4 regions of the Streptomyces sp. NPDC057694 genome follow, and region 3 is predicted to be linked to each of the others. Evidence: riboswitches for the same ligand, from Rfam matches in the RefSeq annotation. Region 3 holds a riboswitch; each other region holds the start of a gene.

Region 1 (7,731 bases), on a different contig from region 3:
CTACGCGTTGCTCCCGAACGCCCCCGCACGAAGGCCGCACACCCCGGTCCGCCTCCTGTCCAACACCCCGCACCTCCAGGCGGTCCACCACCCCGCCCTCGCCCTGACCACCGCCAACACCTTCACGCCCGGCACCCACCGCACGGCGGGCCTGACGGTGCAGGGCCCGGCATCGGTCCTGGTACGCCGGGAGAAGACGGTCACCGTCGCGGTCGCGGACCCCACGACGACCCGCGACACGATCACGGTGCTGCTGCCCGGCCGCCCCCTGCGCAAGATCTCCGGCGACGAGGCGATACACGTGAGCCGGGCCCCCGGCGGGACCCGGCTCGACGTGAACACGCGGCACGCTTACGGGCGGAGCTTCACGGTGACGCTCCGCTAGAACCTGCCGGGTTCAGGACTCGTCCGCCTCCAGGTCGCCCTCGGTCTCCAGGTACACCTGGCGCAGGGCCTCCAGGACCTGGGGGTCCGGCTTCTCCCACATGCCGCGGGACTCGGCTTCCAGGAGGCGTTCGGCGATGCCGTGCAGGGCCCAGGGGTTGGCCTCGGAGAGGAACTGGCGGTTCGTCTCGTCGAGGACGTACGTCTCCGTGAGCTTGTCGTACATCCAGTCGGCGATGACGCCGGTCGTGGCGTCGTAGCCGAACAGGTAGTCCACGGTGGCGGCGAGTTCGAAGGCACCCTTGTAGCCGTGGCGGCGCATCGCCTCGATCCACTTCGGGTTCACGACGCGGGCCCGGAACACCCGGCTCGTCTCCTCGACGAGCGTGCGCGTCTTGACCGTCTCGGGGCGCGTCGAGTCGCCGATGTACGCCTCGGGGGCCGTGCCGCGCAGCGCGCGCACGGTGGCGACCATGCCGCCGTGGTACTGGAAGTAGTCGTCGGAGTCGGCGATGTCGTGCTCGCGGGTGTCCGTGTTCTTGGCGGCGACCGCGATCCGCTTGTACGCCGTCTCCATCTCGCCCCGGGCCGCCTTGCCGTCGAGGCCGCGGCCGTACGCGTAACCGCCCCACACCGTGTACACCTCGGCGAGGTCGGCGTCGGTGCGCCAGTCCTTGGAGTCGATCAGCTGGAGCAGGCCCGCGCCGTACGTGCCCGGGCGGGAGCCGAAGATGCGGGTGGTGGCCCGGCGCTCGTCACCGTGCTCGGCGAGGTCGGCCTGCGCGTGGGCGCGGACGTGGTTGTGCTCGTCCGGCTCGTCCAGCGAGGCCGCGAGGCGCACCGCGTCGTCCAGCAGGCCGATGGTGTGCGGGAACGCGTCGCGGAAGAAGCCGGAGATGCGCAGCGTCACGTCGATGCGGGGGCGGCCCAACTCCTCGTACGGGATCGCCTCCAGGCCCGTGACGCGGCGCGAGGCGTCGTCCCAGACGGGGCGGATGCCGAGCAGCGCGAACGCCTCGGCGATGTCGTCACCCGCCGTACGCATCGCACTGGTACCCCAGAGGGACAGCCCGACGGAGGTCGGGTACTCCCCGCCGTTGTCCTGCTTGTACCGGTCCACCAGCGACTCGGCCAGCGCCTGTCCCGTCTCCCACGCAAGGCGGGAGGGAACGGCCTTCGGGTCGACCGAGTAGAAGTTCCGCCCGGTCGGGAGGACGTTCACCAGCCCGCGCAGCGGGGATCCCGAGGGCCCGGCGGGCACGAACCGTCCCTCCAACGCCCGTACGGAGTTGTCGAGTTCGGCGGTGGTGGCGTCGAGACGGGGGACGACTTCGCGGGCGGCGAAGGTCAGGATGTCAGCAACCAAATCCAGCCCCTCCGGCGATTGAGGAGCGGGGTCCGGGGCAGAGCCCCGTGACGCCAGCGCAATCGCCGCCGGAACCGCTTCGGGCGACCAGTCGGCGGCCTCCATCGCCTCGACCAGGCCCCGGGCCGCCGACTCAGCGGCATCAGCATCAGTACGGGTCGCCTTCGACTCGTCCAGCCCCAAAGCCTCCCGCAACCCCGGCAGAGCCTGACTCCCGCCCCAGATCTGCCGCGCCCGCAAAATGGCGAGAACCAGATTGACCCGGTCGGCACCGCCCGGCGCCTGCCCGAGCACATGCAGCCCGTCGCGGATCTGCGCGTCCTTGACCTCGCACAGCCACCCGTCGACGTGCAGCAGGAAGTCGTCGAACCCGTCGTCGTCGGGCCGCGCCTCCAGGCCCAGGTCGTGGTCGAGCTTCGCGGCCTGGATCAGCGTCCAGATCTGGGCCCGGATCGCGGGCAGCTTCGCCGGGTCCATGGACGCGATCTGCGCGTACTCGTCGAGGAGTTGCTCCAGGCGCGCGATGTCACCGTAGGAGTCGGCGCGCGCCATCGGCGGCACCAGGTGATCGATGAGCGTGGCGTGCACCCGGCGCTTGGCCTGGGTGCCCTCGCCCGGGTCGTTGACCAGGAACGGGTACACCAGCGGCAGGTCCCCGAGGGCCGCGTCGGGAGCGCACGCGGCGGACAGGCCGGCGTTCTTGCCGGGCAGCCACTCCAGGTTGCCGTGCTTGCCGAGGTGGATCATCGCGTCGGCGCCGAACCCGCCGTCGTCGGCGGAGGCCGCGATCCAGCGGTAGGCCGCCAAGTAGTGGTGGGACGGCGGGAGATCGGGGTCGTGGTAGATCGCGATCGGGTTCTCGCCGAAGCCGCGCGGCGGCTGGATGAGGATCAGCAGGTTCCCGCGCCGCAGCGCCGCGAGCACGATGTCGCCCTCGGGGTTGCGGGAGCGGTCGAGGAACATCTCGCCGGGCGGCGGGCCCCAGTGCCGCTCGACACCGTCCCGCAGCTCCTGCGGCAGCGTCACGTACCAGCGCTTGTAGTCGGCGGCCGGGATGCGGACCGGGTTCTTCGCGAGCTGTTCCTCGGTCAGCCACTCCTGGTCGTGGCCGCCCGCGTCGATGAGCGCGCGGATCAGTTCGTCGCCGTCGCCGGAGGCGAGGCCGGGGATCCCGTCGGTGTCCCCGAAGTCGTAGCCCTCGTCGATCAGCCGCTTGAGCAGCACGATCGCGGAGGCGGGGGTGTCCAGGCCCACCGCGTTGCCGATCCGGGAGTGCTTGGTCGGGTACGCGGACAGGACGAGCGCCAGCTTCTTGTCCCGGGCCGGTATGTGCCGCAGGCGGGCGTGGCGGACGGCGATCCCGGCGACGCGGGCGGCGCGCTCGGGGTCGCCGATGTAGGCGGGCAGCCCGTCCTCGTCGATCTCCTTGAAGGAGAACGGGACGGTGATCAGCCGGCCGTCGAACTCCGGCACCGCGATCTGCGTGGCGGCGTCGAGCGGCGATACGCCCTCGTCGTTCGCCTCCCAGTCGGCGCGGGACGAGGTCAGGCACAGCGCCTGGAGGATCGGCACGTCGAGGCCGGTGAGCGCGCCCGCGTCCCAGGCCTCGTCGTCGCCGCCCGCGCTCGCCTCGGCGGGGCGGGTGCCGCCCGCCGCGAGGACGGTGGTGACGATGGCGTCGGCGCCGGTCAGCGCTTCGATCAGCTCGGGCTCGGGGGTGCGCAGCGACGCCACGTACAGCGGCAGCGGGCGGGCGCCGGACGCCTCGATCGCGTCGCACAGGGTGTGCACGAAGGCGGTGTTGCCGCTCATGTGGTGGGCGCGGTAGTAGAGCACGGCGACCGTGGGGCCGCCGGCCTGCGACGCGGGCCGGTCCAGGGCGCCCCAGGAGGGCGCGGGCTGCGGCGGCTCGAAGCCGTGGCCGGTGAGCAGCACGGTGTCGGAGAGGAAGCGGGCGAGCTGCTCCAGGTTCGCCGGGCCGCCGTGCGCCAGGTACTTGTGGGCCTCGGCGGCGATGCCGACGGGCACCGTGGAGGCCGCCATCAGCTGGGCGTCCGGCGCCTGTTCACCGGTGAGGACGACCAGCGGCACCCCGGCGGCGGTCAGCCGGTCGATGCCGTCCTGCCAGGCGCGGACCCCGCCCAGGAGCCGGACGACGACCAGGCCCGCGCCGTCGAGCAGCGCGTCGAGATCGTGCTCGACGCTGATCCGGGAGGGGTTCGCGAAGCGGTACTCGACCGGGGTGTCCTCCGCGGCGTTCGCCGCTCGGGCGCTGAGCAGGTCGGTGTCGGAGGTCGACAGGAGCAGCAGCTGCTGGGGCATGCGTCGGCTGGCCTTCCTCGGGGTGTCCGCGCCCCGGGTGGTCGTTCGACGGCAGGAGTTCCTGGCTCATCCCGTGCCGGGCACGGGACTCACAGTGGCGGGACCGCGCCGGATTCGCACCGGCTTCCTCCCCTGTCGCCGTCGCTGGCGATGTTGGTCTGTGCGGCCATCGTACGGGGCCGGTGCGCACCCCGGTACGGGGCGCTCGTCACAGCCCCATGGGTATGCTCCCCGGCATGTCCCCCACCCACATATCCGCTGATCCCGCCCGGGGCGACGCCTGCCCGGGCGCGCTGCGGCTGCACGCGGCGGACGACGGTTTCCTGGCGCGGGTGCGGATTCCCGGCGGGGTGCTGACGGTGACGCAGGCGCGGGCGCTGGGCGCTCTCGCGGGGCGGCTCGGGGACGGCGTGCTCCATCTCACCTCGCGGGGAAACGTTCAGCTGCGCGGGCTGCGGGACGGCTGCGGCGGCGAGTTGGCGGACGCTCTGAGCGCGGCCGGGCTGCTGCCGTCGCCCGCGCACGAGCGGGTCCGCAATGTGGTCGCCTCACCCATGTCGGGGCTCGACGGGGGCGGGCACGTCGACGTACGCGGGTGGCTGCGCGGGCTCGACGCGGCGCTGATCGCGAGTTCCGTCACGCCCGAACTGTCCGGACGGTTCCTTTTCGCGCTGGACGACGGTCGCGGGGATGTCGCCGGGCTCGGCCCGGATGTCCTTCTTCGGGGGCTGCCCGGGGGCGACGGGCTCCTCTCCGTCGGGGGTGTGGCGTTCCGGGTGCCGTACGAGGACGCTGCGCGGGCTGCTGTGAGCGCGGCTGAAGTCTTTGTGGAGGCGGCCAGGGAGGTCTCCGATCGCCGGGTGTGGCGCGTCTCTGAACTCGGCTTGCCCGAAGGCGAGTTGACGGCCCGCCTGTCCCGTCGCCTGGGACTGCGCCCCGTAGGGGCGCGGGGAACTGCGCGACCAGCCACGACGAACGCGCACCCGACGACGGGCACGGGGCTCCGCCCCGGACCCCGCTCCTCAAACGCCGGAGGGGCTGAATGTGCCGGACCCGGCGTGGAAGAGCGCCCCGTAGGGGCGCGGGGAACTGCGCGACCAGCCACGACGAACGCGCACCCGACGACAACCGGCATCGCCCTCCCCTTCGGTACGGCCACCCCCGACCAGTGGGCGGACCTCGTAGCCCGCGCCGCAGAACTCCCCGCACAAGAACTCCGCGTCACCCCCTGGCGCCGCATCGTCATCCCCGGCGCCACCGAAGAGGAACAGCACCCCGAAACCCCCTGGACCCGCGTAGGCGCCTGCATCGGCAGCCCGGGCTGCGCCAAGTCCCACACCGACGTCCGCGCGGACGCCACAGCCCACCTCGCCGAGGCCCACCCGACCCTGCCCACGTACTGGTCGGGCTGCGACCGCCGCTGCGGCCACCCGGCAGGGACGACGTACATCGACATCACGGCCCGCCCGGACGGCGGCTACGACACGACCACCCGCACCACCCCACAACCCAGTTGAAAGAGCCGAACCCCATGTCCCTGTACGACTACGAGAAGGACGGCGCGGCGATCTACCGCGAGTCCTTCGCCACCATCCGCGCCGAGGCCGCGGCAGGCCTCGCCGCGCTGCCCGCCGACGTCGCCCAGGTCGCGGTCCGCATGATCCACGCCTGCGGCCAGGTGGATCTCGTAGCGGACATCGCGTACTCCGCCGGGGTCGTCGCGAAGGCCCGCGAGGCACTGCGCGCGGGGGCACCGATCCTGTGCGACGCCCGGATGGTCGCGAGCGGCGTCACGCGCAAGCGGCTGCCCGCCGACAACGAAGTGATCTGCACCCTCAACGAACCCGAAGTGCCTTCCCTCGCCGCCGAGTTGGGGACCACGCGGAGCGCCGCCGCGCTGGAGCTGTGGCGTGACCGCCTGGAGGGCTCCGTCGTCGCCATCGGCAACGCCCCCACCGCCCTCTTCCACCTCCTGGAGATGATCGCGAAGGGCGCCCCGCGTCCGGCGGCGATCCTCGGCATCCCGGTCGGCTTCGTCGGCGCGGCCGAGTCGAAGGACGCGCTCGCCGCGTCCGGCCTGGGCCTGGAGCACCTGATCGTGCGGGGCCGGCGCGGCGGCAGCGCGATGACGGCGGCGGCACTGAACGCGATCGCCACCGAGGCGGAGATCCTGGAGGACCGGGCATGAGCGCCACCCCCGAGACCACGGGCAGGCTGTACGGGGTCGGGCTCGGCCCCGGCGATCCCGAACTGCTCACCGTGGCGGCCGTGAAGGCGATCGGCGAGGCCGACGTCGTCGCGTACCACTGCGCCCGGCACGGCCGGTCCATCGCCCGCTCGATCGCCGCGCCGTACTTGCGCGAGGGCCAGATCGAGGAGCGGCTGATGTATCCGCTCACCGTGGAGACGACGGACCACCCGGGCGGCTACCGGGGCGCCCTCGACGACTTCTACGCGGAGGCCGCGGCCACGCTCGCCGCGCATCTGGACGCGGGCCGCACGGTCGCGGTGCTCGCGGAGGGCGACCCGTTCTTCTACGGCTCGTACCAGCACATGCACAAGCGGCTCGCGGACCGCTACGACACGACGGTCATCCCCGGTGTCACCTCCATCAGCGCGGCGGCGGCCCGGCTCGGGGAGCCTCTGTGCGAGGACAAGGAGACGCTGACCGTCATACCGGGCACGCTGGACGAGGACGAGCTGGCGGCGCGGCTCGCGGCGGCGGACTCGGCGGTCGTGATGAAGCTGGGCCGTACCTTCACCAAGGTCCGTACGGCGCTGGAGAGTTCGGGCCGGCTCGACGACGCGCGGTATGTGGAGCGGGCGTTCATGGCGGGCGAGCGCACCGGCCGCCTCGCCGACATCGACCCGGACTCGGTCCCGTACTTCTCGGTGGCGGTGCTGCCGTCCCGGGTCGAGACCGAACCGGCCGGGGCGCCGGAGCGCGGCGAGGTCGTGGTCGTCGGCACCGGTCCGGCGGGCGCGCCCTGGCTCACCCCCGAGTCGCGCGGCGCCCTCGCGAACTGCGACGACCTTGTCGGCTACACGACGTACCTGGACCGGGTTCCGGTCCGGCCGTGGCAGCGGCGGCACGGTTCGGACAACAAGGTGGAGTCGGAGCGCGCCGAGTTCGCCCTGGACCTGGCCCGGCGCGGGCGCCGGGTGGCCGTCGTGTCGGGCGGTGACCCGGGCGTCTTCGCGATGGCGACGGCCGTGCTGGAGGTCGCCTCCGAGGAGCGGTACGCGGACCTTCCCGTACGCGTCCTGCCGGGTGTCACCGCGGCCAACGCGGCGGCGGCGAAGGCGGGCGCTCCGCTCGGCCACGACTACGCGACGATCTCCCTCTCGGACCGGCTCAAGCCGTGGGAGGTGATCGCGGAGCGGCTGCACGCGGCGGCCGCCGCGGATCTGGTGGTGGCGCTGTACAACCCCGGTTCGAAGAGCCGCACCTGGCAGGTCGCGAAGGCCCGCGAGCTGTTCCTCGAACACCGGGCGCCGGACACCCCCGTCGTGGTCGCCCGGGACGTGGGCGGCCCGGAGGAGTCGGTCCGCGTACTGGGCCTGGCCGACCTGGACCCGGCCGAGGTCGACATGCGTACGCTGCTGATCATCGGCTCGTCGCAGACGCGGGCGACGACGCGCGGCACCGGCGCCACCAT
Region 2 (7,731 bases), on a different contig from region 3:
TCGCGATCATGGCGCTGATCGCCGCCTCGATCATCGACCCGGGCCTGTACTTCGCCATGAACGCGCCCGCGGGCGTCATCGGCGACAGCGTGCAGTCCGCGTCGCAGGCCGTGGCGCACTTCGGGTACTCGATCTCGCCGGGCGACCTCGCCCAGGCCGCCAAGAACGTCGAGGAGTCGACGCTCCTGTCCCGCACCGGCGGCGCGCCCACCCTCGCCATCGGCGTCTCGGAGATCTTCTCGAAGGTGACCGGGGACGGCCTGCGCGCCTTCTGGTACCACTTCGCCATCATGTTCGAGGCGCTGTTCATCCTGACCGCGCTCGACGCCGGCACGCGCGTGGGCCGCTTCATGCTCCAGGACATGCTCGGCAACGTCGTCAAACCGTTCAAGAACGTGAGCTGGAAGCCGGGGCTGCTCCTGTGCAGCGCCGCCGTCGTCGGCCTGTGGGGCTACTTCCTCTGGGTCGGCGTGCACGAGCCGCTCGGCGGGATCAACCAGCTCTTCCCGATCTTCGGCATCGCCAACCAGCTGCTCGCGGCCGTGGCGCTGGCGGTCTGCACGACGCTGCTGGTGAAGTCCGGACGGCTCAAGTGGGCGTGGATCACCGGCGTTCCGCTCGCCTGGGACGCCACGGTGACGCTCACCGCGAGCTGGCAGAAGGTGTTCTCGTCGGACCCGAAGGTCGGCTTCTTCCAGCAGCGCGCGAACTACCGGGACGCGATCGACGCCGGGAAGGTGCTGCCGCCCGCCAAGAGCATGGACGACATGCACACCGTCGTCACCAACTCCACGGTGGACGGCGTCCTGACGGCCGCGCTCGCGCTGCTCATCGTCGTGGTGATCGTGGACGCCGCCCGGATCTGCGTGAAGCACGTACGCGATCCGCGCTCGTCGAAGCTCAGCGAGGCCCCGTATCTGGAGTCCACCCTGGTGGCACCGGCCGGCCTCTTCCCCAGCCGGAAGGAGAAGGAGGAACGTCGTGACGCTGGTGTCGGCAGTGCTGCGGGTCGGTAGACAGGTGCGCTGGTACGTCAGGGAGCTGACGGACGAGGCGGCGTACGACCGCTATGTGGCGCACCTGCGGGCCGCGCATCCGGAGATCTGCGCGCCCTCGCGCCGGGAGTTCGAACGGATGCGGACGGACCGCCAGGAATCGGATCCGCGGCAGGGGTTCCGCTGTTGCTGACGCCGCGTCATGTCACGTCCGTTATGCGGACGGGGGTTCCGTAGAGCAAGACTCTCGCCTAGATTTCCCGCACGTTAAGCATGAGATAAGTGGAACCAGCGAGGGGACGGAGCCGCGTCATGTCCGATGCGCCTGAAGTGAACGGACCGGTGGTCACACTGGTCCGCGTCGTCATTGCACTGTGTCTGATCGCACCGTTCGTGGCGATGCTCTGGGTCAGTTCCTACGCCAAGGTCGACCCGACGTTCATCGGGATCCCGTTCTTCTACTGGTACCAGATGCTCTGGGTGCTGATCTCGACCGCGCTCACGATGACCGCGTACAAGCTGTGGCAGCGCGACCAGCGCGGCCGTAAGTCCGACCGGTCCGCGGGGAGCAAGGCGTGAACAACGGGGTCAACGGTGTCGCGCTCACCGTCTTCATCATCTTCTTCCTGGCCGTCACGGTCATGGGCTTCCTCGCCGCGCGCTGGCGCAGGCCGGCGAACGAGTCGCTGGACGAATGGGGCCTGGGCGGCCGCTCGTTCGGCACCTGGATCACCTGGTTCCTGCTCGGCGGCGACCTGTACACGGCGTACACCTTCGTCGCCGTCCCCGCGGCGATCTACGCGGCCGGCGCCGCCGGCTTCTTCGCCGTCCCGTACACGATCCTCGTGTACCCGCTGATCTTCACGTTCCTGCCGCGCCTGTGGTCGGTCTCGCACAAGCACGGGTACGTGACGACGTCCGACTTCGTGCGCGGGCGCTTCGGCTCGAAGGGCCTCTCGCTCGCGGTCGCGGTCACCGGCATCCTCGCCACGATGCCGTACATCGCGCTCCAACTGGTCGGCATCCAGGCCGTCCTCGACGTCATGGGCGTCGGCGGCGGCGAGGGCACCAACTGGTTCGTCAAGGACCTGCCGCTGCTGATCGCGTTCGGCGTGCTCGCCGCGTACACGTACTCGTCGGGGCTGCGGGCCCCCGCGCTGATCGCGTTCGTCAAGGACACGCTGATCTACATCGTCATCGCCGTCGCCATCATCTACATCCCGATCAAGCTGGGCGGCTTCGAGCACATCTTCGCGTCGGCCTCCGACAAGTTCGACGCCGCGAACAAGGCGGCCGGCAAGCCGGTCGCCGGACTCGCGCCCGGATCGTCGGGGACCTGGACGTACGCGACGCTCGCGCTCGGCTCGGCCCTCGCGCTGTTCATGTACCCGCACTCGATCACGGCGACCCTGTCGTCCAAGAGCCGCAACGTGATCCGCCGCAACACCACGATCCTGCCGCTGTACTCGCTCATGCTGGGCCTGCTCGCGCTGCTCGGGTTCATGGCGATCGCGGCCGGAGTCAAGGTGCAGAACGGGCAGTTGGCGATTCCGCAGCTGTTCGAGGACATGTTCCCCGACTGGTTCGCGGGCGTCGCGTTCGCCGCGATCGGCATCGGCGCGCTGGTCCCGGCGGCCATCATGTCGATCGCCGCGGCGAACCTGTTCACGCGCAACATCTACAAGGACTTCCTCAAGCCGGACGCCACGCCCGAGCAGGAGACCAAGGTCTCCAAGCTGGTCTCGCTGCTGGTGAAGGTCGGCGCCCTCGCCTTCGTCCTCACCATGGACAAGACGGTCGCCATCAACTTCCAGCTCCTGGGCGGCATCTGGATCCTGCAGACCTTCCCGGCGCTCGTCGGCGGTCTGTTCACCCGCTGGTTCCACCGGTGGGCGCTGCTCGCCGGCTGGGCCGTCGGCATGGTCTACGGCACGGTCGCCGCGTGGAACGTCGAGTCGGCGACGCAGAAGCACTTCGGCGGGTCCTCGGCCAAGATCCCGGCCATCGGGCAGATCGGGTACATCGGCATGACGGCGATCGTGCTGAACGTGATCGTGACCGTGGTGCTCACCTTCATCCTGCGGGCCGCGAAGGCGCCGGACGGGGTCGACGAGACGTCGCCGGGCGACTACACCGCCGATGCCGGGGACAAGGGCGTCAAGGTGGAGCTGCCCACCGTGGGGGCCTCCGGGCACTGACGGTTCGTCGTCGGGTGCGGGTGGGCTGTGGCTGGTCGCGCACACGCGGCGGTAGCCGCAGATCAGACACAGCCCCGCGCCCCTGGCGGGGTTACCGTGGGCCCGAATCATGATCCGTACCGCCCCCGGAGGAAAACTGTGCCCGCCCCCATCGTTCTCGACAGTGATCCCGGTATCGATGATGCCGTCGCGCTCCAGTACCTGCTCGGCACCGGGCTGTGGGACCTGAAGGCGTACACGACCGTCGGCGGCAATGTCCCCGCCGGACAGACCTTCCGCAACGGCCGCGCCCTCGCCCGCGCCTTCGGCATCGACGGGGACGTGTCCGTGCACCGCGGCGCGGGCCGCCCGCTGACCCGACTGCCGTACTCGGCGGCCGGTGAGTTCCACGGCGCCTCGGGGCTCGGCGCCGAGACGCTGCCCGACTCGACGGCGCCCGAGGCGACCGAGTCCTCGACGCAGGCGCTGCTGCGGCTCTCGCGGGAGTACGAGGGTGAACTCACCGTCTGCGCCACGGGACCGCTCACCAATGTGGCCCTCGCGCTCACCGAGGACCCGGACTTCGCCCGCCGTGTGAAGAAGCTCGTCTTCATGGGCGGCGCCGCCGACGTGCCCGGGAACATCACCCCGGTCGCCGAGTTCAACGCCTGGGCCGACCCGGACGCCGTGGACCTCGTCGTCTCCTCCGGCATCACCTACACGATGGTCGGGCTCGACGCGACGCACGGCTGGCGGTTCACCACCGACGACCTGGAGACCCTGCGCGCGGCCGGTGAGGGCATGGCGCTCACCGCCCGGCTGATGGACTTCTACCTCGGCGCGTACCGCGAGAGCGGCGGTTCCCCGCTGCACGACCCGCTGGCCGTGGGCGTGTGCGCCGACGAGTCGTTCGTGACCGCCGCCGAAGGCACGGTCGTGGTGGAGTGCGGGTCCGAACTGACCCGCGGCAAGACGGTGTTCATCCCCTACGACGCCGACTACCCGCGCGCCTACTACCAGGAGTCCCCGCTGGTCGCGGAGCGCACCGCCCGGCGCGGCCGGGTCGCCCTCGGCACCGGCCCGCGCAACTTCACCGAGGATTTCGTCAACACCCTCCTCAAGCAGCCGAGCGTGGCGTGAGCGCTCCCCCGGCTGTCACCGTCCGGGCCGTGCGCCCCGAGGACCACGCCCGGCTCGGCGAGATCGGTGCCGCCGCCTATCTGGACAGCGGGCTCCTCGCGTTCGGCGAGAGCGACTGGTACGCGGGCGAACTGCGCGATGTCGCGCGGCGCGCCCGGGAGGCGACCGTGCTCGTCGCCGTCGGCCCCGACGGGGCCGTGCTCGGCGGTGTCACGTACGTCCCCGCGCACGACCATCCCTACGCCGAGGTGGCCCGGGAGGGCGAGGCCGAGTTCCGGATGCTGGCCGTGGCCGCCGAGGCGCGCGGGCAGGGCGCGGGGGCGGCCCTCGTACGGGCCATGATCGACCGCGCGCGGGCCGACGGACGCACGGCCCTCGTGCTGTCCACCCAGCCCGTCGCGACCGCCTCGCACCGGCTCTACGAGCGGCTCGGGTTCCGCCGGGCGCCCGGCCGGGACTGGGCGCCGGTGCCCGAAGTGACGCTCCTGGGCTACGAGTTGAGGCTCAGCGGCTGATCCCGTACAGATCGCCGCGCACGTCCCTGGCGAGCTGCGCGGCCCAGCGGACGGTCGCGTCGCGGTCCGGGTCCTCGCCGCTCTCCACCCGGACCAGGACGCCGCCGACGCGGACGTGCGCCCGGTACGAGGTTCTGGTGTCGCCCTCGTAGACGATCTCCTGGACCTCCAGGTTCGCCTCGTCGCCGAGCCCCTTCAAGGGCTCGACGCGGTAGCGCTCGGTCGCGGTGCCGGCCTCCATGTCGGAGCCGAACTCCGGGCAGTGGCGCAGGATGTCCTGCTCGACGCGGTGCAGGTCACGAGCGGCGGCCGTGGTCAGCGACACGAGGTGCTGGGACACCATGATGTGGCCCTGGGGCGGCCGCGTCCTGCGGTTCGTCCACAGGGAGTGGGAGTACGCCTCCGTGCCGCGGTAGGCGGCCGGGCCGAGCCACGCCGGATCCTCCTCCGACTCCAGGCAGTACGACCACCAGCCGCGCCGCTGCTCGTGCGTGTTCTTGAACACCCCGGCCTGGTGCTGATCCTTGCTGTCCAGGCCCCGGCCGAAGGCCGAGTCGGGCAGCAGGGTGGCATCCAGCTGCGCGCCGGTGAAGGTCCGCTGCGACGGCGCCACGGAGTCGACGCCCGGGGCGGTCGGCGCGCCGGTGGGCGGCACGATCCCCGGCGGCGACGCGGCCGGGCTCGCGGAGGCCGACGTGGGCGTCCCGGGCGCCGACGACCTCGGCGCCGCCTTGTCCGCCTCCCCCGTCCCGTTCACCCCTTGGGTGCCACAGCCCGCCAAGAGTCCCACCAGCACCATGGCCGTCACTCGCCCCGCACGCATGGAACCACTCTCCCCAAGATCGTCCACACTCGACTGGCCGTCACCCTAGCCGACACAACATGTGGGGCTGCCGCGAACACCCGACACAACATGTATGCTCGCTCTCGCTGTCAGCGCAGGGGAATCCGGTGCAAATCCGGAACTGTCCCGCAACGGTGAACGTAAGCCTCAAAAGCGTGTACGTGAGTCCGAAGACCTGCAGACGGCACACCCGAGCCACTCGGCCCGGGTGTCGAAGACGTCCGGGCCTCGTGGAATGGGCCGGTGACGCGGGCCCTGCCGTGCGCGGGCCCGGGCCACTGTTCCCCCGCGGGCCCCGAGCCGAGCGAGGGAGAGCCCCACCGTGACCATCGCGCCCGCTGATCCTGCCTCAGCCGTGGCCGAGGCGGATGCCCCCGGTACCGCGCTGCTGCGCACCCTGACCGAGCTGACCGCCGATCTGCCCGCCGCGGATCCCGGCCGGGTCGCGGCCGCCGCGCTGCGGGGCCGCAGCGCGCGGGCCGACGAGGCCGAGCTGCGCGAACTCGCCACCGAGGGCGCGGCCGGGCTGATCTCCGAGGACCCCGTCTACTCCCGGCTCGCCGCGCGGCTGCTCACGCTCTCCATCGCCGCCGAGGCCGCCTCGCAGGGCGTCACGTCGTTCACCGGGTCGATCGCCGTCGGCCACCGCGAGGGCCTGATCGCGGACCGCACCGCCGAGTTCGTGCGCGTCCACGCCGCGCGGCTCGACGCACTGGTGGACCGGACGGCCGACGACCGCTTCGGCTACTTCGGCCTGCGCACCGTCTTCAGCCGCTATCTGCTGCGCCACCCGATCACCCGCAAGGTGATCGAGACGCCCCAGCACTTCATGCTGCGCGTCGCGGCCGGTCTCGCCGAGGACGACTCGGCGCGGGCGCTCGACGAGGTCGCGGCGCTGTACGGCCTGATGAGCCGGCTCGACTACCTGCCCTCCTCCCCCACCCTGTTCAACTCCGGCACCCGGCACCCGCAGATGTCGAGCTGCTACCTGCTCGACTCGCCGCTGGACGAGCTGGACTCGATCTACGACCGCTACCACCAGGTGGCCCGCCTCTCCAAGCACGCCGGTGGCATCGGGCTCTCGTACTCCCGCATCCGCAGCCGGGGTTCGCTGATCCGCGGCACGAACGGGCACTCCAACGGCATCGTCCCGTTCCTGAAGACGCTCGACGCCTCCGTCGCCGCGGTGAACCAGGGCGGGCGCCGCAAGGGCGCGGCGGCCGTCTACCTGGAGACGTGGCACTCCGACATCGAGGAGTTCCTGGAGCTGCGCGACAACACCGGTGAGGACGCGCGCCGTACGCACAATCTGAACCTGGCGCACTGGATCCCCGACGAGTTCATGCGCCGCGTGGACGCCGACCGGCCGTGGTCGCTGTTCTCCCCCGCCGACGTGCCCGAGCTGGTCGACCTGTGGGGCGACGAGTTCGACGCCGCGTACCGCAAGGCCGAGGCCGAGGGGAAGGCGCGCAAGACCATCCCCGCCCGCGACCTGTACGGCCGCATGATGCGCACCCTCGCGCAGACCGGCAACGGCTGGATGACGTTCAAGGACGCCGCCAACCGCACCGCCAACCAGACCGCGGAGCCCGGCCACACGGTCCACTCCTCGAACCTGTGCACCGAGATCCTGGAGGTCACGGACGACGGGGAGACGGCCGTCTGCAACCTCGGGTCGGTGAACCTCGGTTCGTTCGTCGTCGAGGGCGACATCGACTGGGAGCGCCTGGACGAGACCGTCCGCACCGCCGTCACGTTCCTCGACCGTGTCGTCGACATCAACTTCTACCCGACCGAGCAGGCGGGCCGCTCCAACGCCCGCTGGCGCCCGGTGGGCCTGGGCGCGATGGGGCTCCAGGACGTCTTCTTCAAGCTGCGCCTGCCGTTCGACTCCCCCGAGGCGAAGGCGCTGTCCACGCGGCTCCAGGAGCGGATCATGCTCGCCGCGTACGAGGCGTCGGCGGATCTCGCCGAGCGCAGCGGCCCGCTGCCCGCCTGGGAGAAGACCCGCACCGCGCGCGGTGTGCTGCACCCCGACCACTACGACGTCGAGTTCACCT
Region 3 (7,731 bases):
GACAGCCGCCCGGCCCCGGTCGGCCCTGCCCGCACGCGGCCACCGCGCCCGCATCCCCTCGGTACCGCTTCACCGTTCCCCGCTCGCCAGATCCGCCCGTCAGCCCTGCCCAACGGAGTGCATCCCATGACGTCCACCGACTCCAGAACTCCTCATAGCAGCCGGGGAGTTACACCTTCCGAACCGCGCTCCGACAGCGGCGGACGGCTCGCCGCAGGCCGCATCGGCACGTCCGACCTGGTCTTCTTCGTCGTCGCGGCCGCCGCGCCGCTGACCGTGCTCGCCGGTGTCGCCCCGTTCGCGATCGGCATCGGCGGCGCGGGCGCCCCGCTCGCCTACCTCGTCTCCGGCGTCCTGCTCGTCCTGTTCGCCGCCGGGTTCACCGCGATGAGCCAGTACGTGCGCAACGCGGGCGCCTTCTACGCGTACGTGGCCCACGGCCTCGGCCGGGTCCTCGGCGTCGGTACCGCCTACGTCGCCGTCGTCTCGTACAACCTGATCACGCCCGGAGTCGCCGCCGCCTTCGGCTACTTCGCGGCCGACTCGGTGCACGACGCCACCGGCACCGACATACCGTGGTGGGTGCTGTCCGGGGTGTGCGTGGCCGCCGTCGGCGTCCTCGGCTGGCTGAAGGTCACGCTCAGCGCGAAGGTGCTCGGCGTCGCCCTGGTCCTCGAAGTGATCTCCCTTCTCGTCATGGACGCGGGCATCCTCGGCGACCGCGGCACCGCCGCCCTCGACCCGGCCTCCTTCGACCCGTCCACCCTCGCCACCGGCGGCGTCGCCGGCATGTTCGTCCTCGTCATCGGCGCGTTCACCGGGTTCGAGGCCACGGCCATCTACGCGGAGGAGGCACGCGACCCGCGCCGCACGGTCTCCCGGGCCACGTTCATCGCCATCGGATTCCTCGCCGTGTTCTACGCGGCGGGCTGCTGGCTGATCATGGGCGCCTTCGGCACCGAGCGTGCCGTCGACCTCGCGGGAGCCGCGGCCGGACCCGACCTGACCTTCAGCGCCGCCGAACTCCACGTCGGGGCCTGGCTCGCCGACACCATGCACGGCCTGATCATCGTCAGCGCGTTCGCCGCGACCCTCGCCTTCCACAACGCCGCCGCCCGTTACCTCTACGCACTCGGCCGCGAGGGCCTGCTGCCGCGCCGCCTCGGCACCGTCAGCGGACGGCACGGTTCGCCCGGCGGCGCCGTCGTCGCCCAGAGCGCCTTCAACCTGCTGCTCATCGCCGTCGGCGCGCTGCTCGCCGCCGACCCGTACAGCGAGGTCTTCCTGTGGACCAACAGCATCGGCGTCCTCGGCATCATGGCCATGCAGGCCCTCGCCGCGCTCGCCGTGTGGGCGTACTTCCGCCGCGACCGGCGCGGCATGAGCGCCGCCCGCGTCGTCTGGTCACCGCTGCTCGCGTGCGCGGGGCTCGCCGTCCTCACCGTCCTCGCCGTCGTCCACTTCGACCTGCTGACCGGACGCACCGGCGCCGTGAACGCCGTACTCCTGGTGCCCCTGCCGCTCGTACTGATCGCCGGGTTCGCGGTGGCCCTGCGGATCCGGCACCGCGAACCCGAGCGGTACGCGTCACTGACCACGGTCGACGTGGAACGCGACGTGTGAGTTCCTGAGGGGTCTCCGGTGCCTGTCGCGGCGGAGTAATCAACTGCGAGTACCGCGGCCGGCATGCTGGAATGGATCACCGTGAAGCCCATGGATGTCCCGCCGGTCAATGAGTCCGACCTCGCGCTCGCGATGGAGCGGAATCTCGCCGAGCACGCCTGCCACCTGCACCGGAACCTGAACAGCGCGTCCGTCATCGAGACCGGCGACCTGCTGATCGCCGACAGCGGGCTCGCCGACGACACCTTCAACATCGTCGCGGCCGCCCGCTTCGCCCCGGACGCCGCCCCGACCCGCGTCGCGGAGACGGTCCGGACCGTGGCCGCCACCGGCCGCCCCTTCTCCTGGTGGGTGGGTCCCGCCTCCGCGCCGGGCGACCTCGCCGAGCACCTCGCGGCCGCCGGCCTGGAGGCGTCGGAGACCGAGACGGGCATGTGGAAGGATCTGCGCGGCCCTCTCCCCGAGGCGCACGTCGACGGCCTGGAGATCCGCCGGGTGACCGCTCGGGAGCAACTCGCCGACTACGCCACGGTCCTCGCCGCGAACTGGAACCCGCCCGCCGCCACGGTGCGCCGATTCTTCGCCGACGCCGCCGACCTGGCGCTCACCGCCGACCGCCCCGCCCGCTACCTGGTCGGATACGTCGACGGCCGTCCCGTCTGCTCGGCCGAGGTCTTCTTCAACGCGGGGGTCGCCGGGATCTACAACATCGCCACGCTCGCCACCGACCGCCGCCGTGGTTATGGCGGCGCCATCACCCTGGCCACCCTGCACACCGCACGCGACGCGGGCTACGAGACGGCGGTGCTGCAGGCTTCCGCCGACGGAGAACCGGTGTACCGCCGCCTCGGGTTCAGCGTCTGTGGCCACTTCACCGAGTACGCCCTCACGCCCTGACCGTCCGGTGACCTTCCCGCGGGGTCCGGGCTCTTGCCTCGCCTCGGAACAGAGCTCTATCTTACTCAAAAGTAAGTTTACTTAGGGGTAGGGAGCTTGCTGTGGTCGCCTATCGCACTGTCATGGTCGGAACGGACGGCTCCGAGTCGTCCTACGCGGCGGTCGAGGGAGCGGCCAGGCTGGCCGCCGTCTGCACGGCGGAACTCCTCGTCGTCTGCGCGTACTTGCCGATGCAGGGAACCGAACTCGCTCGCGCACAGGACCAGTTGGGTGCTGAGGGGTACCAAGTGGTCGGCTCGGCGCCCGCCGAGGACACCTTGCGCACCGCGCGGGACCGGGCCCGTGCGCAGGGCGTGGCGGACGTGCGGACCCTCGCCGTGGAGGGGGAACCCGTCCCCGTCCTCGTACAGACCGCCCAGAAGAACGCCGTCGACCTCTTGGTGGTCGGCAACCGGGGCCTGCGCTCGCTCGCCGGGCGGCTTCTCGGCTCCGTACCCGCGGACATCGCCCGCAAGGCGGGCCTGGACGTGCTGATCGTGCACACCACATGACCGCGGACCGGCCCGCTGCCGAGGAACCGGTCTCGCCGAGCGACGCCGAGGCGCTGCGGCGGACGATCGAGGAGGTGCTGCTCGGCGGCGGCCGCCACTGGACGCGGCAGGACATCGTGGAGCGGACCGGGGTGGGTCCGGAACGCACCGCGCAGATCTGGCGGGCGCTCGGCTTCCCGCTGGTCGAGGACGACGTACGGGTGTTCACGGACGGCGACGTCGACGCGCTGCGCGCCGGAGAGCGGCTGATCGCGGCCGGGATCATCACCGAGGAGAGCGAGGCGATGATGGCCCGCGCCCTCGGACACCACCTCTCCCGGCTCGCCGAATGGCAGGTCCACACGCTGTGGGCGTGGCTGAACCGGGACCGTGAGACTCCGCTGACGCAGACGGAACTGGCGAGCAGGGCCACGGTCCTGCTCGCCGAGATGGAACTGCTCCAACGGCACGTCTGGAGGCGGCACTTCGCGGCCTACACCGGGCAGGTGATCGCCACCGCACAGGACGCCGCGTCGCTGAAGGAGACCCCAGGAGCCGGCCCCGCGCCCGACGAGACGGTCCCGCCGGGAGAAGGTCTGCACGTACAGGATCTCGCCGTCGGATTCACCGACATGGTCGGCTACACGCGGATGACGCGCGGCCTCGACAGCACCGAACTCGTCAAGGTCCTCGACCGGTTCGAGAGCCTGACCGGGGACGTGGTCGCCGAGGGCCGGGGGCGGGTGGTGAAGACCATCGGCGACGAGGTTCTCTTCGTGTGCGAGTCGGCGTCCACGGCGGCGGACATCGCCCTGGAACTCACCGCCCGGGTCGAAGGGGAGAAACGCCTCCCGCACGTACGCACCGGCTTGGCCCACGGCCCCGTCCTCAGCCGTTTCGGCGACGTCTACGGAGCCGCGGTCAACATAGCGGCCCGCCTGACCGCGGTGGCCCGCCCCGACACGGTGCTCGTGAACACCGCACTGGCCGGGGAACTCTCCGGCCAGGACGCATACGAACTGAAAGTCCTCCGCCCGGTGTCGGTACGCGGCTACCACCGCCTCCGCCCGGTACTGCTCCGCCCGGCCGCCGCTCCGTCCCGCTGGGGCCGCTGACGGGTGCCCGGCATTCAGGTGCGCGTGATGCACTCGGTGGAGACCACGTCATCCCTTCGCTTCCGGGCCGATGGGCCGCGTCAGATAGTGCTCCCGCACCCGGTCCGTGGTGACCTGCCGCAGCGTCGGCTGAAGAACTGGGCACGTCGGGACGGCGTCCCATTTCATGTACGGGTGCCATCGGCTGTGCGCGGCGATCAGCATGGCTTCGCCGCGCTCGACGTCCCCCTCAACCGCGTACCAGCCTGCCATCCAGCAGCAGTCGGCGTACTGGGCAGGGGCATGCCCGCCCTGCGCGACGAGGTCGTGTGCGCGCGGGAAGTCGTTTGCGGTCCTGAGCGACTGCCACACGACGCGCCGTTCGCGATCGGTGAGCGAGTCGAAATCGCGGTCCACGAGGGGGGAACGGTGCTGGACGCCTGCCGGCGGAGCCGCCGCGCCCCATGGCGCGTACCCGGGCAGCAGTTCCTCCAGCGGGCGCTGCGTGAGCTGCTCGGAAAGCCAGTGCAGTCTTTTCTGCAGGACGCGACCGGCCGGTACGGTCGCCGCCACCGCGGCGAAGCGGTCCGCAAGCGCCTCCTGCGAGTCTTCCGGTGCGGCCAGGAGTGCTTCGTCGAAGGGCATGTCCTGGTCGCACAGTTCGCCACCGGCCGGAGCGTCCGTCCGGATCAGGGCCTCGGCCAGATCCGCCGCTTCGCCGGGACGGTCCAGCCACATGAGGATCTGGATCGACGCGGCGGCCGCCTCCCAGACGGGCCCTCGCGCGCCTCCGGGCCGACGAGCGATCTCGAGCAGGTGCGGCAGCGTCTCCCGGAAGCGCCCCTCGCGGGCGTGTGAGATCAGCTTCTCGGCAGAGTTCATGAAGGCGTGCTCTTCCTTGGCTCGTGATTCGGTGACGCGGCCGGCTTCTGTTCTGGGACATAGGCTTCCTGCGATGAACACACGGTGGAGAGCCCTCGGGGGCGCGGTGGTGACCGTCGCGGCCGGTCTCACCGTACGGGCTTCGGCCGACGGGGACTTCGCGAAGTACGCCGGGGACGCTCTTTACACCGTGCTGGTGTGTTGCGTCGTGGTCCTGCTGGCGCCGCGGCTGCGCACCGGTGTCGCCGCCGGTATCGCGCTCGCGTTCAGCTGGGCGGTGGAGTTCTGGCAGATCGCCGGGATCCCCGCCTTCCTGCAACCGGTCCTCGGATCGACGTTCAACCCGCCCGATCTGCTGTGGTACTTCGTCGGAGCGGGCCTGTACTGGTGCCTCGTGGCCTGCTCGGGCGCCTGTCGGTCCTCACCCCGGAGACGTCAGCACTCGACCTCGAAATCGAGTTCGGCGTAGCGGCGCTCCGTGCGTCCACCTGAGCCCGGCCCGGACCGCCACGCCCGAGGTTACCGCCCCGACCCCACGCGCTCTTGGCCATGCACGCGACAGACGGTAATGTCGTGCCGTTATCGACGACGGTCGACGGAAGCCGGTGAGAATCCGGCACGGTCGCGCCACTGTGATACGGGATGCCGACGGCATTCTGTGAGTCAGACCCGTGACGGTCGTCCATGTGCACCACCAAGACGGGACGCGAACTCCCGAAGGAGGCCCTGCCATGGCGCAGCATGTCGCCCAGCCGACCGCCACCACCCCTGCCATACCGGCCAAGCTGCCGTTGAAGGCGATCGCCCCCTGGGCGGCGTTCTTCGGCGTCCTGATGCTGGTCCTGCTCTACTTCGTCGGCGCCGAACAGGGCGCCACCTCCGTGTTCAGCGGAGCCGAAGTCCACGAATGGGTGCACGACGCCCGCCACCTGCTCGGCTTCCCCTGCCACTGAGAAGGCAGAGGAACGTCGCGCTCTCATGAACTCAACCACCGTACGCAACCTGCTCGTTCGCGGCATGCTCGCCGGTCTCGGGGCCGGCGTGCTCGCCCTCGTCATCGCCTACTGGCTCGGTGAGCCGTTGGTCGACAAGGCGATCGGCTTCGAGGAGTCCCACGCCGGTCACTCGCACGGCGACGAGGTCGAACTCGTCTCGCGCAGCCTTCAGTCGACGGCCGGACTCGCCACCGGCGTCCTCATCTACGGCGTCGCCTTCGGCGGCATCGCCGCACTCGCCTACTGCTTCGCTCTCGGCCGGGTGGGCCGCTTCGGTCCGCGCGCGACCGCCCTGCTGCTGTCGGGCTGTGCGCTGATGGCCGTCTACGTCGTACCGTTCCTGAAGTACCCGGCCAATCCGCCCGCCGTCGGCAACGGCGACACCATCGGCAAGCGGACCACCCTGTACTTCCTGATGATGGTGCTCAGCGTCCTCCTCGCGGTCGCGGCGACCATCCTCGGCAAGCGGCTCGCGCCACGCCTCGGGAACTGGTGGGCCACCGTGTCCGCCGTCCTCGCCTTCGCCGTGGTCGTCGGTCTGGCCTTCCAGTTCCTGCCCGTGATCAACGAGGTGCCGGAGCACTTCCCGGCCGCCGTGCTCTGGCGCTTCCGGCTCTCCGCCCTCGCCCTCCAGATCACCATGTGGACCGGATTCGGGCTGCTCTTCGGCGAGTTGGCCGAGCGGCTGCTCAACCCCAAGCCCGCCGCGGCCCGCCAGGCGGTACCGACAGCGAACTGAACCGGCCGGTCGAGCAACGGGACCGAGCCGGACGAGAGGGCCCGCGGACGATTCGTCCGCGGGCCCTCTCGCGTTGCCCCGGGCGCCCGTGCCGCAACCGCTACCGGGACGGCGTCTCCTGAGGAGCCTCACCCGAGGCGGCGGAGGAGGCGGGCGGGACGAGAGGCCGGCCGCAGCGCACGTTCCAACGGCCACCGCGGCCACTCAGCTCGGTGACGGTCAGCGGTGCCACGTCGCAGCGCCAGAACGCCGACAACGGCGCGCCCAGGGCGTGCACCACAGCGGCGCGCACCAGCTCGGGCTCCACTACGCCGATCACGAGCCCACCTCGCGATACCGGCGCCTCCTCGTCGGATACATCGGATACGTCAGATGTGCCGGATGCATCGGGTGCGTCGAGCGTGTCCAGCCATCGCGACACCCGCGCGCACAGGTCGGCCACCGACTCGCCACCCCCGGCGCGGAACTCGGGATCTCCCAGCCACCGGCCCACGTCCTGCGGCGACGTCTCGCTCACCTCGGCCAGGGTCCGGCCGCGCCAGCCTCCCGTGTCCGGTGCGGCCAGCGCGTCCGGTGCGACGGCTGGGCCGAGCCCCAGCAGCTCGGCGGTCTCCCGGCAGCGCCGGCTCCCGGACACGACGGCGAGGTCGGGCGTCGGCAGCGACCGGGCCGCGGCGCGGGCTGCCGTACGGCCGGCGGCATCCAGCGGGGCCCCGTCGTCGAACCGGGCCTGCCGCAGCGAGGCGTTCAGGGCCGGCGAGACGAACCAGACACGGCGGGTCACGACGCGTTCCTTCCAGGGGTGTGGCTTTCACGGCGGTGGGGTGTGGCGGAATCTAGCATTCGCCCTCTTCGCGGAGGGGCCCGCACCGGGCCGCCCACCACGAACTGCGAGACTGTCGTCATGGGCACGCAGAACACGCAGAGCACGGTACAGAGCGCGGAACAGCGCACGATCCTCGTCATCGGGA
Region 4 (7,731 bases), 610 kb from region 3:
GTCGAACGTCGTCAGCTGCGCGCGCACCGTGACGTCGTCGGCGACCCGCCAGCGCGCCTCGAACTGCCGGCGGGCGAGCGGGCCCGGGTCGGCGTCCTCGTCGCGCGGGTGCAGCACGGAGGTACGGGCCGCCTCGACCGGGTCCAGGTCGAGGAAATCGTCGAGCACCCCGGCCGCCTTGAGGGCGATCAGGTTGCGCCGGACGTCCTGCTCGGGTTCGAGCCCGAGGTGCCGCCCGCGGGACAGCCATACGGTGTCGGGGGCGGGGCTGAAGGAAGAGTTCTTCTTGGAGGTCATGGAGTCGTTCTGTGGGCGGTCGGTGCGCAGCCAGTATGGTCCGTGGACCTGTCCATGCGCTCGGTCGGGGTGGGGCGGTGTCGGGATTGTCGCGCGTGTGCGCGCAATCCGTCGGACGGTGCATGCCAGGAGTGTCGTGTTCCGCCGTACGCCGCAGCGCGCGTGCGCGACCAGGGGGGTCTGTGCCGGTGCTCGCGCCCCTGTGGTGAGCATGGCGCCGTCCGCCGTCGTACAGCCGTCCTGTGCATGCCGCGATCCGCCTTCCCTCAGCCGTTCCGTCCACCGCGGACGGCACGATCCGTCCGCCGCGCCCGTCCACGCCGTCGTCTGCCGCTCCTGATCCCGTAGGCTCGGCGGATGGCCAGGTACTTCGACGTCCACCCCGCGAACCCGCAGGCACGCATCATCGGAGCGGTTGCCGACGGCATCCGTGACAGCGCACTCGTCGCCTACCCCACGGACTCCTGTTATGCACTCGGCTGCCGGCTCGGCAACCGGGAAGGTGTCGACCGGATCCGGTCGATCCGGCAGCTCGACGACAAACATCACTTCACGCTCGTCTGCCAGGACTTCGCGCAACTGGGCAGATTCGTGATGATCGACAACGACGTGTTCCGTGCGATCAAGGCGGCCACGCCGGGCAGCTACACCTTCATCCTGCCCGCGACCCGCGAGGTGCCGCGCCAGCTCCAGCACCCCAAGAAGAAGACGGTGGGGGTTCGCATCCCCGACCACGTCGTCACCCAGGCGCTCCTCGCCGAGCTCGGTGAGCCGCTGCTGTCGAGCACCCTGCTGCTGCCCGGTGAGGACGAGCCGCTCACCCAGGGCTGGGAGATCAAGGAGCGGCTCGACCACGTCGTGGACGCCGTCCTCGACTCCGGCGACTGCGGCACCGAGCCCACCACGGTGATCGACTTCTCGGGCGGCGAGGCCGAGGTCGTCCGGCGCGGCGCGGGGGATCCCGACCGCTTCGAGTGAGCGCCGCCCGGGGGCCGTCCCGTCAGCGGGTCAGGAATCGCGCGCGACGATCCCCAGAAATCGGATGTGCGGCCGCTCGCCCGGTTCCGGGACGCTCACCCGGGCGCGGACCCCGTACACGTCCGCGATCAGCTCCTCGGTGAGGACCTTGTCCGGCGCACCCGCCGCGACGACCCGGCCCTCGCACAGCACGGCGACCTGCGCGCAGTACGCGGCGGCCAGATTCAGGTCGTGCAGGGCGACGACACTCGTCAGGCCGAGACCCGTGATCAGGTCGAGCAGCTCCAACTGGTGCTGGATGTCCAGGTGGTTGGTCGGCTCGTCGAGCAGCAGCTCGCGCGGCTCCTGGGCCAGGGCGCGGGCGATCTGCACCCGCTGGCGCTCACCGCCCGACAGGGTGTGCCACAGCCGGTGCGCCTTGTCGGCCAGTCCGCTGCGCTCCAGTGCGGAACGGACCGCGGCCTCGTCGGCCGCGGACGCCGGCGACCAGGCGCGACGGTGCGGGATCCGGCCGAGCCGCACCACATCGACGACCGTCAACTCGACCAGGGTCTCCGACTGCTGCTCCACCACGGCGACCCGCTGGGCGACCGTGCGGCGCGGCACGTCCGCGAGCGGCGCGCCGTCGAGGGTGACGACACCGGAGTCCGGGGCGAGCACCCCGGCGAGCAGCCGCAGCAGGGTCGACTTGCCCGAGCCGTTCGGCCCCAGCAGGCCCGTCACGGTGCCGGGGCGCGGCGCGAGCGCCACCCCGTCGAGGATCAGTGCGCCGCCGGCCGACCGCGACACGCGCTCCGCGCGCAGTCCGGCCGTCACCGGACGGCCCTGCGCCGGTACAGCACCAACACGAACGCGGGCACACCGATCAGTGACGTCACCACTCCCACCGGAATCTCCTGCGGTGCCAGGACCGTGCGCGCCGCCGTGTCCACCCAGACCAGGAACACCGCGCCGGAGAGCGCCGTCACCGGCAGCAGCCGGGTGTGCCCCGGACCGACGAGGGCGCGTGCCGCGTGCGGCAGCACCAGACCGACGAAGCCGATGGCGCCCGCCGCGCTGACCAGGACCGCGGTCAGCAGGGCCGTCACACACAGCAGGATCAGCCGGGTGCGGGCCACCCGGACGCCCAGCGCGGCCGCCGCCTCCGGGCCGAAGGCGAACGCGTCGAGCGTGCGCCCGTACCCGAGACACACGACCAGCGCGACCACGAGGACCGACAGACACAGCCACACCTCGGTCCAGCCGACCCCGCCGAGCGAGCCGAGCAGCCAGAACAGCACGCCGCGCGTCGTCTCCGCGTCGGCGGCCGTCAGCACCACGAACGAGGTCAGCGCGGAGAACAACTGCATCGCGGCCACCCCGCTCAGCACCACCCGGTCCGTCGTGCCGCCCAGCGTGTGGCTGAGCAGCAGCACCAGCGCGAACGACAGGACCGCGCCGATGAACGCCCCGCCGGACACCGACAGCGCGCCGCCGCCCACCCCGAGGACCACGACGAGCACGGCGCCCGTCGACGCCCCCGAGGACACCCCGAGCACGAACGGATCGGCGAGCGGATTGCGCAGCAGCGCCTGCAGCACCGTGCCGCACACGGCGAGCCCGGCCCCGCACACGGCCGCGAGCAGCGTCCGCGGCAGCCGCAGATTCCATACGATGCCGTCGCGGATCGGCGTCAGGTCCGAGCTGCCCCAGCCGAGGCGCGCGCCCACCGCCGACCAGACGTCGCCGACGCGGATCTGCGCGGGCCCGAAGGTGATCGCCACGGCGACGGACGCACACAGCGCGAAGACGCCCGCCGTCCAGTAGAGACCTGACCGCAGGGTCGCGGCACTCACTTGGCGAGGCCGAACTCGCCGAGCGCGGCGGCCACCTTCTCCACTCCGTCCACGGTGCGGATCGTCGGGTTCATGTCCTGCCCGCTCAAGAGCACGTACCGCTTCTCGCGCACCGCCGTCATGTTCTTCGTGACGGGATCGGACTCCAGGAACCTGATCTTCTGGGCGGCGGACTCGGCCGACTGCGAGCGGCGCGTCAAGTCACCGATGACGAGGACGTCCGGGTCACGGTCCGCGACCGTCTCCCAGCCGATCTGCGGCCACTCCTCATGCGTGTCGTCGAAGACGTTGCGCAGCCCCAGCTCCTCCGTGATGACGCCGGGAGCACCACAACAGCCCGCCATGTAGGGCGAGTCGGAATTCGCGAACCAGTACAGCACGCTGACGTCCGAGGCGTCGGCCGCCGAAGTGGCCTTGTGTACCCGGGACTTGAGGCTGTCGACGAGCTTCTCGCCGCGCTTCTCGACGTCGAAGATCTTCGCCAGGTCACGTATCTCGCCGTAGACCGTGTCGAGGGTGAGCGCCTTCGTGCGCTCGCCGTCGCCGTCGCCACTGTTGTTCTTGCCCGCGCAGTCGCTGGGGGAGAGGTAGGCGGGGACGCCGAGTTCGGTGAACTTCTCGCGCGGCGCCACCCCGCCCTTGCTGAGCGTGTAGGTGAACGAGGCCGCGGCGAAGTCGGGTTCGACGGCGAGGACCTTCTCGAAGGAGGGGTAGCGGTCGGCGAGCCGCGGCACCTTCGCGTTCGCCTTCTCAAGTCCCTTGAGCACGGGGTCGGTCCAGGTGGCGGTGCCCACCATCCGGTCGGCCAGACCGAGCGACAGCATGATCTCGGCCGACCCCTGATCGAGGGCGACGGCACGCCGAGGGGCGTGGTCGACGTGCACCTTCGTATCGCAGTTGTCGACGGTGACCCCGCCCGTCGCCTTCTCGTCCGTGCCTGCGCCGGTCGATCCGCCGCATCCGGCGAGGAGGAGGACGCCGGCCAACAGCGTTGCGGTACGGCGGAGGTGACGGGTGGTGCGGGCGGGCGGCACGGGAGATCCTCTGCGTCCAGGGCTCATACGCGGAGCCGGTCTACGGTCAACCCCCGGACCGCGGAACGCCGCCGGGGGCCGCCAGCAGGTCTTCGGACTCGGGGTCGTCCGCGCGAAGCGCCTTCCCAGACCGTGTCACCGGCCCAGTGGCTGTGGCTCCGCCCGTCACCCTCACCGCTGCGCGTCAGTTCCGGATTCTCACCGGATTCCCTGACCCGTGCACGGACAGACCGTGCAAAGGTACGACTGGCCTGGCGAAAGTATCACGGGGTGGGCGCGGGTCCTTTTGCCGGGACCGGGGCTCGTTGTCGGCTGCGGGCCGGTGGGGGCTGGTCGCGCAGTTCCCCGCGCCCCTGGAGTGCGCACTTCGTGCGGCATCTCCATCAAAAGCGCGGCGAAGCCGCAGCCTCAAAGGGGAGGCGGCGCGAAGCGCCTGCCTCAGGGGCGCGGGGAACTGCGCGAGAAGCGGCCACCGGCCCGCAGACGGACGACAACTGATCCAGCCGCCCTGCACCGGCTCACGCCCCGAGAAACGCGCAGACCTCCGTCGCGAACTCCTCCGGCGCGTCCCGGTGGATGAGGTGCCCGACGGGAAGGGTCAGCAGCCGCCCGCCGGGAATACGTCGGGCCAGCTCCGCGACACCGTCCTGCGGGACATGGCTGAGGGGCCCGCCCGCCACCACCAGCGTCTCGGCGGTGATGTCGCCGAGACGCTCCAGCCAGTGCGCGGGCGGGGTGTCGAGCTGCTGCCGGACCGCGACCACCATCTCCCAGTCGAAGGCCAGGTCTCCCTCGGGCCGGACCAGCGGCGGCGGTGTCCGCGGGCGGGGGAGCGGCACGTCCTCCAGAACCAGCCGTGCCACCCGCTCCGGCTCGGCCGCCGCCAGCAGAAAGGCGACCACGCCACCCATGGAGTGCGCGACGACCCGCACCCGGTCGAGGCCCGCCGCGTCCAGGAACGCGGCGACGTCGTCCCGCATCAGCTCCAGTGAGTACCGTCCCGGCCAGTCGCTCCGCCCGTGCCCGCGCAGGTCGAGGGCGTACACCCGGTGGTCGCGGGCGAACGCCGGTGCCACCGGCGCCCAGTCGGCGGCACCCTCTCCCAGGCCGGGCAGCAGCAGGAGCGGCACGGCGTCCGGCGGCCCCGACACCTCGTAGGACAACCGGACCCCCGCCACGCGCACCGTGCGCCGTTCCGTCATTTCCCGAACCCCCGCCCTGCGGATCAGTTGGATCAGTCGATCTCGCGAGGCTACGCCGGTGCGCGGCAACCGAATCGGTACCGGCGACGACTACGAGGAGTACCGCTCGTCGGAGACCTCCCGAAGGAGACATTCCCATGACGGTTCCTCCCCGTACGGCAGTTCCTCGTCGCCCCGGGACCGGCCGGACCACTACCCGTGCAGCGAGATCCCTCCGGTCCCGGCGCGCGGCCGGTCTGGTCGGCGCGGCGGGCTTCGCCGTCGCCACCGTGCTCGCTGTGCCGTCCCCGGCCGCCGCGCACGGCGTCGCCCTGATGCCCGGCTCGCGCACCTACCTCTGCTACAAGGACCTCCTCGCCAACTCCTCCACCCAGATGCCGACCAACCCCGCCTGCAAGGCCGCCGTCGAGGAGGCGGGCACGACACCGCTGTACAACTGGTTCGCGGTACTCGACTCCAACGCGGGCGGGCGCGGCGCGGGTTACGTCCCGGACGGCACCCTGTGCAGCGCCGGAGACCGCAGCCCGTACGACTTCTCGCCCTACAACGCGGCCCGCGCCGACTGGCCCCTCACTCACCTCACGGCGGGCGCCACCCTTCAAGTCAAGTACAGCAACTGGGCGCATCACCCGGGCAGGTTCGAGGTGTACGTCACCAACGAGGGTTTCGACCCGGAGCAGCCGCTGGGCTGGGCGGACCTGGAGAAGGTGCAGACCGTCCAGGACCCGCCGCACGAGGGCGGCCCGGGCACCGAGGACGGCCACTACTACTGGGACCTTCAACTCCCCGAGCGCACCGGCCGCCAGATGCTGTTCGTCCAGTGGATCCGCTCCGACAGCCAGGAGAACTTCTTCTCCTGCTCGGACGTCGTCTTCGACGGCGGAGCAGGAGAGGTGACCGGGCTGACCGGCGGCGAGCAGTCCGCCCGCGAGGCGGCCGCACTCGGCGCGGGCCACAAGGCCCACAGCGCCATGCACAGGGCGCACGACGCGGGCACGGCGGAGAGGACCACGGCGGAAGGCGCGTCGCGGGGGCGGCAGGCATCGGCTGAGAACGCCGAGACCGGTCCGACCTCGGTCGGCGCGCTCGCCGGAGCGGCGGCCGCCGCCGTGGCCCTGGCCGCGGGCACCTTCGTACATCTGCGGCACCGCAGGCCGACCGCGGCGCTGCCGGTCACGCGTGCGAGGCGGTGAACGCGAGCAGCAGGGCGGCCGTGCCCGCCGGATCCTCCAGGATGGGCGTGTGCCCCGACCCGGGCAGCCAGGCGACCCGCGCTCCCGGCACCTTCCGGTAGTCGGCCGCCGACGAGGGACGCCAGCGCCGGTCCTGGTCGCCGAAGACGACCTGGAGCGGCTTGCCGAGCACGGCCAGCCGGTCCGGGAGCGTCCGCTCGGCCAGATAGGCCCGGGCCGCCTCCTGGGTGCCGACGAACGCCTCGTACGTCATGGTGCGCGCGTCGTCCACCAGGTCCTGCGGAATCTCGAAGCCCTCGCGGAACCCGGTGCTCGCGAACATGCGGAGCATGGCATCGCTCGGGGGCCACTGCTCCGGCCCGATCGCCGCGCTGTCCGGCCCGTCGAACGCGTCCAGGCTCGGCCCGGTGTCGATGAGGACCAGGCCCGTCACCAGGTCGGGCCGGAGTTCGGCGAGCGCGGTCGCCGCGTAGCCCCCGCTGGAGTGCCCGACGGCGACGAGGCGGTCGACACCGAGCCGTTCCAGCGCCGCGGCCACCGTGCGGGCCTGTCCGGGGACCGTGTAGTCGCCGCCGGCCGGCGGGGCGGAGCGGCCGTGTCCGCGCAGGTCGATCCGGATCACGTGATGGGCCGCTGTCAGCAGCGGGACGAGTGCCCGCCAGGATCCGACGGCGGCCGCCGACCCGTGGAGGAGGAGCAGTGCGGGAGCGGTGCGCGGGCCGTCCTGGCACACGTACAGGCCGCCGTCGTCCAGGGGCAGGACCGCGTCCTCGTGCGAGGCCAAGTCCTGGCCCTGTGAGGGCTGTTGGCCGGATGTGGGAAGAGTCATGCGGTCACTGTCGCCGCCCGGGACCGGCGCCGGATTGGACGAATGTTCCACCACCGGGCCTCGTACCATGGGCGCATGCGCTCCCCCAGCAGTCGGCGGGCCGATCCGGCCCGGTGGGACGTGGCCCGCCCGGGGTGGCCCAGCCGGACGGCCGGTGTCGACATGGCCGGGTTCGGCGTCCCCGGCGGCCTCGATGACGGACTCCGCATCGTGCCGCATCCCTCCGTGATGCTGGTGCTGGAGTTCGGGGAGGGAACGTCGACCTTCGACGACGGATCCGGGCCGCGCCCCGGAGGCGCCGTCGTCGCCGGGCCCGGCTTCGGCCTCGGCGGTACCGTCCGGGTGCACGGCGCGGATATCGCC

Evidence for each region. A riboswitch is a leader RNA that binds a small molecule or an ion and turns the genes downstream of it on or off. The one in region 3 is predicted to bind cobalamin.
Region 1: linked by a shared signal. The riboswitch ahead of cobN (cobaltochelatase subunit CobN) and the one ahead of ACFVDP_RS05680 (CbtB-domain containing protein) in region 3 are both predicted to bind cobalamin.
Region 2: linked by a shared signal. The riboswitch ahead of ACFVDP_RS31815 (ribonucleoside-diphosphate reductase subunit alpha) and the one ahead of ACFVDP_RS05680 (CbtB-domain containing protein) in region 3 are both predicted to bind cobalamin.
Region 4: linked by a shared signal. The riboswitch ahead of ACFVDP_RS03050 (ABC transporter substrate-binding protein) and the one ahead of ACFVDP_RS05680 (CbtB-domain containing protein) in region 3 are both predicted to bind cobalamin.

The regions. Positions count from the first base shown of each region.
Region 1 is NZ_JBHVIX010000027.1:73,581-81,311, reverse strand. It holds gene ACFVDP_RS37025 (polysaccharide lyase family 8 super-sandwich domain-containing protein) at 1-385, shown strand, start outside; gene cobN (cobaltochelatase subunit CobN) at 398-4,072, opposite strand; cobalamin riboswitch at 4,105-4,230, opposite strand; gene ACFVDP_RS37015 (cobalamin biosynthesis protein CobG) at 4,309-5,589, shown strand; gene ACFVDP_RS37010 (precorrin-8X methylmutase) at 5,604-6,260, shown strand; gene ACFVDP_RS37005 (precorrin-2 C(20)-methyltransferase) at 6,257-7,731, shown strand, end outside.
Region 2 is NZ_JBHVIX010000019.1:114,442-122,172, reverse strand. It holds gene ACFVDP_RS31850 (carbon starvation CstA family protein) at 1-1,016, shown strand, start outside; gene ACFVDP_RS31845 (YbdD/YjiX family protein) at 988-1,188, shown strand; gene ACFVDP_RS31840 (DUF3311 domain-containing protein) at 1,308-1,574, shown strand; gene mctP (monocarboxylate uptake permease MctP) at 1,571-3,193, shown strand; gene ACFVDP_RS31830 (nucleoside hydrolase) at 3,332-4,312, shown strand; gene ACFVDP_RS31825 (GNAT family N-acetyltransferase) at 4,309-4,827, shown strand; gene ACFVDP_RS31820 (hypothetical protein) at 4,817-5,650, opposite strand; cobalamin riboswitch at 5,728-5,869, shown strand; gene ACFVDP_RS31815 (ribonucleoside-diphosphate reductase subunit alpha) at 5,994-7,731, shown strand, end outside.
Region 3 is NZ_JBHVIX010000001.1:1,241,498-1,249,228, reverse strand. It holds gene ACFVDP_RS05710 (APC family permease) at 127-1,623, shown strand; gene ACFVDP_RS05705 (GNAT family N-acetyltransferase) at 1,756-2,520, shown strand; gene ACFVDP_RS05700 (universal stress protein) at 2,622-3,071, shown strand; gene ACFVDP_RS05695 (adenylate/guanylate cyclase domain-containing protein) at 3,068-4,165, shown strand; gene ACFVDP_RS05690 (hypothetical protein) at 4,214-5,107, opposite strand; gene ACFVDP_RS05685 (DUF2809 domain-containing protein) at 5,100-5,495, shown strand; cobalamin riboswitch at 5,581-5,718, shown strand; gene ACFVDP_RS05680 (CbtB-domain containing protein) at 5,758-5,979, shown strand; gene ACFVDP_RS05675 (CbtA family protein) at 6,005-6,760, shown strand; gene ACFVDP_RS05670 (histidine phosphatase family protein) at 6,861-7,544, opposite strand; gene cobF (precorrin-6A synthase (deacetylating)) at 7,665-7,731, shown strand, end outside.
Region 4 is NZ_JBHVIX010000001.1:634,583-642,313, reverse strand. It holds gene ACFVDP_RS03070 (hypothetical protein) at 1-297, opposite strand, end outside; gene ACFVDP_RS03065 (L-threonylcarbamoyladenylate synthase) at 655-1,275, shown strand; gene ACFVDP_RS03060 (ABC transporter ATP-binding protein) at 1,306-2,091, opposite strand; gene ACFVDP_RS03055 (FecCD family ABC transporter permease) at 2,088-3,110, opposite strand; gene ACFVDP_RS03050 (ABC transporter substrate-binding protein) at 3,107-4,171, opposite strand; cobalamin riboswitch at 4,210-4,390, opposite strand; gene ACFVDP_RS03045 (alpha/beta fold hydrolase) at 4,663-5,346, opposite strand; gene ACFVDP_RS03040 (lytic polysaccharide monooxygenase) at 5,484-6,539, shown strand; gene ACFVDP_RS03035 (alpha/beta fold hydrolase) at 6,520-7,368, opposite strand; gene ACFVDP_RS03030 (helix-turn-helix domain-containing protein) at 7,444-7,731, shown strand, end outside.